One region of the Geobacillus sp. GHH01 genome, then DNA from elsewhere that is predicted to be linked to it. Evidence: a T-box and tRNA genes for the amino acid it is inferred to sense, from the RefSeq annotation. Region 1 holds a T-box; the other holds one or more tRNA genes.
The links. A T-box is a leader RNA that pairs with one kind of tRNA and senses whether it is charged. The one in region 1 lies ahead of leuS (leucine--tRNA ligase), so its partner is inferred to be a tRNA-Leu.

Region 1 (3,259 bases):
ACATTGCCTTTTGATTTGCTCATTTTTTCGTTGTTTTCGCCTAAAATCATCCCTTGGTTGAACAGCTTTTGGAACGGTTCTTTCGTCGGCACGATGCCAAGGTCATAGAGAAACTTATGCCAGAAGCGGGCATAAAGCAAATGCAAAACCGCGTGCTCCGCCCCGCCGATGTAAACATCGACCGGCAGCCACTTTTTCAGCTTTTCCGGATCGGCGAGCTGCTTGTCGTTGTGCGGGTCGATGTAGCGCAAATAATACCAGCAGCTTCCAGCCCATTGCGGCATCGTGTTCGTTTCGCGCCGCCCTTTTTTCCCGGTTTTCGGGTCGACAACATTGACCCATTCTTCGATGTTGGCCAGCGGCGACTCGCCCGTTCCCGACGGACGGATTTCATCCGTTTTCGGCAACACAAGCGGCAATTCCTCTTCCGGCACCGGCGTCATCGTGCCGTCTTCCCAATGGATGATCGGAATCGGCTCGCCCCAGTAGCGCTGGCGGCTGAACAGCCAGTCGCGCAGCCGGTACGACACTTTTTTCCGCCCTTTGCCGTGCTCCTCAAGCCAGGCGATCATTTTGTCGATCGCTTCCTGCTTGTTCAACCCGTTCAAAAACTCGGAGTTGATATGCTCGCCATCTCCGGTGTACGGTTCTTTTTCGATATCGCCGCCGGCGACGACTTCTTTCATCGGCAAGTGGAATTTTTTCGCAAACTCGTAGTCGCGCTCATCGTGCGCCGGCACGGCCATGATCGCTCCGGTGCCGTAGCTCATCAAGACGTAGTCAGCGATCCAAATCGGAAGCCGATCGCCGGTGACCGGGTGAATGGCGTACGCGCCGGTGAACACGCCCGTTTTTTCTTTCGCCAAATCGGTGCGCTCAAGGTCGCTTTTGCTTTGAATTTCCTTTAAGTAGGCGTCAACGGCTGGCTTTTGCTCCGGCGTCGTGATTTTTTCAACGAGCGGATGCTCCGGCGCCAAGACGGTGTACGTCGCGCCAAACAGCGTATCCGGACGCGTCGTGAACACGGTGAATGTTTCGTCATGGCCGTCGACGGCGAACTCGATTTCCGCTCCTTCCGAACGGCCAATCCAGTTGCGCTGCATCTCCTTAATGCTTTCCGGCCAGTCGAGCTCTTCCAAATCTTCAAGCAAGCGGTCGGCATAGGCGGTGATTTTCAGCATCCATTGCCGCATCGGCTTGCGGATGACCGGATGCCCGCCGCGCTCGCTCCGGCCGTTGATCACCTCTTCGTTCGCCAGCACCGTGCCGAGCGCCGGGCACCAGTTGACCGGCACTTCATCCATGTAGGCGAGCCCTTTTTCATACAGCTTCAAGAAAATCCATTGCGTCCATTTGTAATAGTTCGGGTCGGTCGTATTGATCTCCCGGTCCCAGTCGTACGAAAAGCCAAGCGATTTGATTTGCCGGCGGAAATTGTCGATGTTTTTTTGCGTAAACTCCGCCGGGTCGTTGCCGGTATCGAGCGCATATTGCTCGGCCGGCAGCCCGAACGCGTCCCAGCCCATCGGGTGAAGGACGTTGTACCCTTGCATCCGCTTCATGCGCGCCAAAATATCGGTCGCCGTATATCCTTCCGGATGGCCGACGTGCAAGCCGGCGCCGGATGGATACGGGAACATGTCGAGAACGTAAAACTTCGGCTTGTCATCATCATCGGACGTGCGGAACGTTTTGTTTTTCTCCCAATAGTCCTGCCATTTTTGTTCAATTTCGCGGTGGTTGAAGCTCATCGCAGCACTCCTCCTATCAAGTTCTACTTGCATCATTGACGAAAATATGTACAAAAAAACCCCCCCATCCCCACAGCAAAGGGACGAGAGGCGCGCTTCCCGCGGTACCACCCTTTTTGGCGCGCCAAACGGCGCACCCGCTTTCTTCCTTAACGCGGATGGACGGCCGGCGCTGTCGATGACCGTTCACGCCGGCAACTCCGAGGCGAGTTCACGAGCCGACTTCGGTTGACTCGCACCATCCGTCAACTCTCTGCCGTCCGTCGGGCCCGCTACTGCTCCTCTTCACCGTTATTCGCCTTATTCGCACGTCAACTACCCCCACTTCGCTAACGCTTGAAGTGGGGGCTTGCAACTCCCCAGAAGTGCAAACGGACTTCGTCCTCCTTCCTTGACTTGGGGTTGCATCAGGGGGCAGGTTGACGACTACCCAACGACGCAGGTCATGCCTGCATCGTTACCGATTCTCTCGGTGTGTCTGTTGGCAGTACTTGGCTTCCACACACAACAGACAGACCTACGCTCATGTTTTACGGTTGCAACGTTTCCTGCAACCAACTCCATCCATCGAGCAGCCGTTATTGGAGTGCCTTTATTTAACAGTTTTCTCCACGTCTTTATTCTATCATACACAAAAGAAAGGGGGAACGCACATTCCTCTCCCACTTACTCCCTTTGGTCGTTGAAGTGGGAGTCTCCTGCGCGAAATAGGATGAATCGAGCGATGAGTGGACAGAATGACAAATTTATTATTATTTTAAAAAATTTGTCGATCAATTGCAAGCCGAAATCTATACGGAAGCCGCGGTTTTTTCATCCGCGTTCTCCGTCCGCTTCGGGAGCCGACGATCATGCAAAAGCGCGGCCAGCACCGCCAATAAGGCAAACAATGCTAACATCATGATGAGCAGTTTCATTCCAAACAGATCGGCGACCGAGCCGCCGATGACCGGTCCGATCATCCGTCCGGCCGTGGCCGTCCCGTTGACGATTCCTTGGTAAAACCCGGCTTTCCCCGGGGGCGCCCATTCGTTCACCGCGGCCGGAATCGCCGGCCAGACGATCATCTCGGCGATCGTGAGCACCATCATGGACGCGGCAAACTCTGCAAACGAATGCGCCCCCAACAGCATGGCAAACGAAACGGCGAAAATAAAAAAACCGATCACGATTTGCCGCTTCAACGTCGGCATGAAGCGGCGGATGACCGCTGACAACAGCGGCTGGGCCAAGACGATCAACGCCCCGTTGATCGTCCAAAGCAAGCTGTACTGCCCGACTGGTATCCCGAGCTCGCGTGTATAGGCGGCGATCGTCGTCGACCATTGGACATAGCTCAACCAACACAGTCCATAGCCGGCGCAAAGGAGGGCAAGCGCCCAGCCCGCGGAGCGGGATGGCGCTCTTTCCGCTTCTCCGGATCGTTTCTTTCTCGGCGGCGGCAAGAGCGGAACGCGGCGCAGCCCGGCCACAACCGTAAACAAAAACGCGGCATACAACAAAAGATT
Region 2 (3,259 bases), 900 kb from region 1:
AGGTTCTTCGCGTTGCTTCGAATTAAACCACATGCTCCACCGCTTGTGCGGGCCCCCGTCAATTCCTTTGAGTTTCAGCCTTGCGGCCGTACTCCCCAGGCGGAGTGCTTATCGCGTTAGCTGCAGCACTAAAGGGTGTGACCCCTCTAACACTTAGCACTCATCGTTTACGGCGTGGACTACCAGGGTATCTAATCCTGTTTGCTCCCCACGCTTTCGCGCCTCAGCGTCAGTTGCAGGCCAGAGAGCCGCCTTCGCCACTGGTGTTCCTCCACATCTCTACGCATTTCACCGCTACACGTGGAATTCCGCTCTCCTCTCCTGCACTCAAGTCCCCCAGTTTCCAATGACCCTCCACGGTTGAGCCGTGGGCTTTCACATCAGACTTAAGAGACCGCCTGCGCGCGCTTTACGCCCAATAATTCCGGACAACGCTCGCCCCCTACGTATTACCGCGGCTGCTGGCACGTAGTTAGCCGGGGCTTTCTCGTGAGGTACCGTCACCGCGCCGCCCTCTTCGAACGGCGCTCCTTCGTCCCTCACAACAGAGCTTTACGACCCGAAGGCCTTCTTCGCTCACGCGGCGTCGCTCCGTCAGGCTTTCGCCCATTGCGGAAGATTCCCTACTGCTGCCTCCCGTAGGAGTCTGGGCCGTGTCTCAGTCCCAGTGTGGCCGGTCACCCTCTCAGGCCGGCTACGCATCGTCGCCTTGGTGAGCCGTTACCTCACCAACTAGCTAATGCGCCGCGGGCCCATCCGCAAGTGACAGCCCAAAGGCCGCCTTTCAACCGAAGACCATGCGGTCTTCGGTGTTATCCGGTATTAGCTCCGGTTTCCCGGAGTTATCCCGGTCTTGCGGGCAGGTTGCCCACGTGTTACTCACCCGTCCGCCGCTGACCAAACAAGAGCAAGCCCTCGTTCGGTCCGCTCGACTTGCATGTATTAGGCACGCCGCCAGCGTTCGTCCTGAGCCAGGATCAAACTCTCCAAAGAAAGTTGATTGGCTTTTGCTTCGGCCCATGCGGACCTCCGCTTTTCGTCGCGCTTCGTTTCGTTCAGTTTTCAAGGAACGAAATAATCCTATGGACTCTTCATGGAGCGGGTGATGGGAATCGAACCCACGACATCAGCTTGGAAGGCTGAGGTTTTACCACTAAACTACACCCGCATAATATTTAGTTTAACAAAATCGGGAAGACAGGATTTGAACCTGCGACCCCATGGTCCCAAACCATGTGCTCTACCAAGCTGAGCTACTTCCCGATGATGGCGCGCTCGAGAGGATTCGAACCCCTAACCTTCTGATCCGTAGTCAGATGCTCTATCCAATTGAGCTACGAGCGCAATAGATTATTGCACCAAAGAGACGGATTATATTTTAGCAACTCGCTGTGTTGCTGTCAATAGTTTATCTAAAAAATGCGGTCGAGAGGACTTGAACCTCCACGGGGTCGCCCCCACTAGGCCCTCAACCTAGCGCGTCTGCCATTCCGCCACGACCGCATATTGACTAATCAGTGCGGGTGGAGGGACTTGAACCCCCACGCCGTGAGGCGCCAGATCCTAAGTCTGGTGCGTCTGCCAATTCCGCCACACCCGCTAATATGGTGAGCCATGGAGGACTCGAACCTCCGACCCTCTGATTAAAAGTCAGATGCTCTACCTACTGAGCTAATGGCTCATGGTTGGGTATACACTCCAGGTACTACCTAGCTCTACCTGCCTCTTCCTCTGCCAGCCTATTCAAAGAAGCTAGGTGCGTCGAGGCAACTCGAAGCAAACTCGAAGATGCAGCGCTCGTTACTGAGCTAATGGCTCATAGTCAAGTATACACTCACAGTGAACGATGTCCCTTCCTCTGCTAGCATATTCGAAGATGTCGGATGCGTCGGGACAACTCGCAGCGAACTCGAAGATGCAGCGCTCGTTACTGAGCTAATGGCTCATAGTCAAGTATACACTCACAGTGAACGATGTCCCTTCCTCTGCTAGCATATTCGAAGATGTCGGATGCGTCGGGACAACTCGCAGCGAACTCGAAGATGCAGCGCTCGTTACTGAGCTAATGGCTCATAGTCAAGTATACACTCACAGTGAACGATGTCCCTTCCTCTGCTAGCATATTCGAAGATGTCGGATGCGTCGGGACAACTCGCAGCGAACTCGAAGATGCAGCGCTCGTTACTGAGCTAATGGCTCATGTATTTAACACATAAAAATGGCTGGGCCAGCTGGATTCGAACCAGCGCATCACGGAGTCAAAGTCCGTTGCCTTACCGCTTGGCTATGGCCCAGCGATTTAGTGCAATGGCGGTCCCGACGGGACTCGAACCCGCGATCTCCTGCGTGACAGGCAGGCATGTTAACCACTACACTACGGGACCACAAATCGCGGGGATCACCCCGCGCTATTCAGTGACCCGTACGGGATTCGAACCCGTGTTACCGCCGTGAAAGGGCGGTGTCTTAACCACTTGACCAACGGGCCACGCATATACGTATTGGAGTGGCGGAGAAGGCGGGATTTGAACCCGCGCGCCGTAAAGCCACGACCTAACGGTTTAGCAAACCGTCCCCTTCAGCCACTTGGGTACTTCTCCAAAGAAATGGCTCCGCAAGTAGGATTCGAACCTACGACCTACCGGTTAACAGCCGGTTGCTCTACCGCTGAGCTATTGCGGAATGATGAAAAAATTATATGTCATGCATATCTTTACGATGTGCTCGTTGCCTCTTCCTCTGCCAGCTAATTCAAGAAAGCGAGATGCGTCGAGGCAACTCGCAGCCAATTCGAAGATGTGAGGCTCGTCGCTGAGCTATTGCGGAATGATGTTTGACAATCGACATTGTTTATTATATTGAGCAACTTGTCGTTTGTCAATACGTTTTCCCGCAACTTCCTCTGCTGTTTTCCGCCGTTTAGCGACGGCTTTTATAATTTAGCACACGATCATCCTGATTGTCAACCTTTTTTCGCAAAATGTTTTGTTTGATTATTGGCATTGACTGGACATTATAGTTTAACAATTCCTGACGAAAAGGCAGCTTGTCTATTTTCTCGACTGACGAACACCAAGGCGTGACGGAAGAACGAACAACCACCCGCTTCACAGACCCATGCATGGGTCTGAAAGCAGCATTGTTCAGTCGCCCGACAGTCGATCAAATGCCGAGGCTATGGAAAAGCTGCAAATGTTAAAGTTTCAAATTGCATCTACTCTGAAAATACCTGAGCTTCAAAATGTGTAAAACTGTAATA

Region 2: it has a tRNA-Leu gene. The T-box ahead of leuS (leucine--tRNA ligase) is inferred to sense a tRNA for this amino acid. The anticodon was not compared.

What each region holds. Positions count from the first base shown of each region.
Region 1 is NC_020210.1:2,920,329-2,923,587, forward strand. It holds gene leuS (leucine--tRNA ligase) at 1-1,751, opposite strand, end outside; T-box leader at 1,828-2,049, opposite strand; gene GHH_RS14395 (MFS transporter) at 2,543-3,259, opposite strand, start outside.
Region 2 is NC_020210.1:241,432-244,690, reverse strand. It holds rRNA gene GHH_RS01340 (16S ribosomal RNA) at 1-993, opposite strand, end outside; tRNA gene GHH_RS01335 (tRNA-Gly) at 1,095-1,168, opposite strand; tRNA gene GHH_RS01330 (tRNA-Pro) at 1,190-1,263, opposite strand; tRNA gene GHH_RS01325 (tRNA-Arg) at 1,268-1,344, opposite strand; tRNA gene GHH_RS01320 (tRNA-Leu) at 1,421-1,503, opposite strand; tRNA gene GHH_RS01315 (tRNA-Leu) at 1,519-1,600, opposite strand; tRNA gene GHH_RS01310 (tRNA-Lys) at 1,606-1,681, opposite strand; tRNA gene GHH_RS01305 (tRNA-Gln) at 2,220-2,294, opposite strand; tRNA gene GHH_RS01300 (tRNA-Asp) at 2,309-2,384, opposite strand; tRNA gene GHH_RS01295 (tRNA-Glu) at 2,417-2,488, opposite strand; tRNA gene GHH_RS01290 (tRNA-Ser) at 2,508-2,600, opposite strand; tRNA gene GHH_RS01285 (tRNA-Asn) at 2,608-2,682, opposite strand.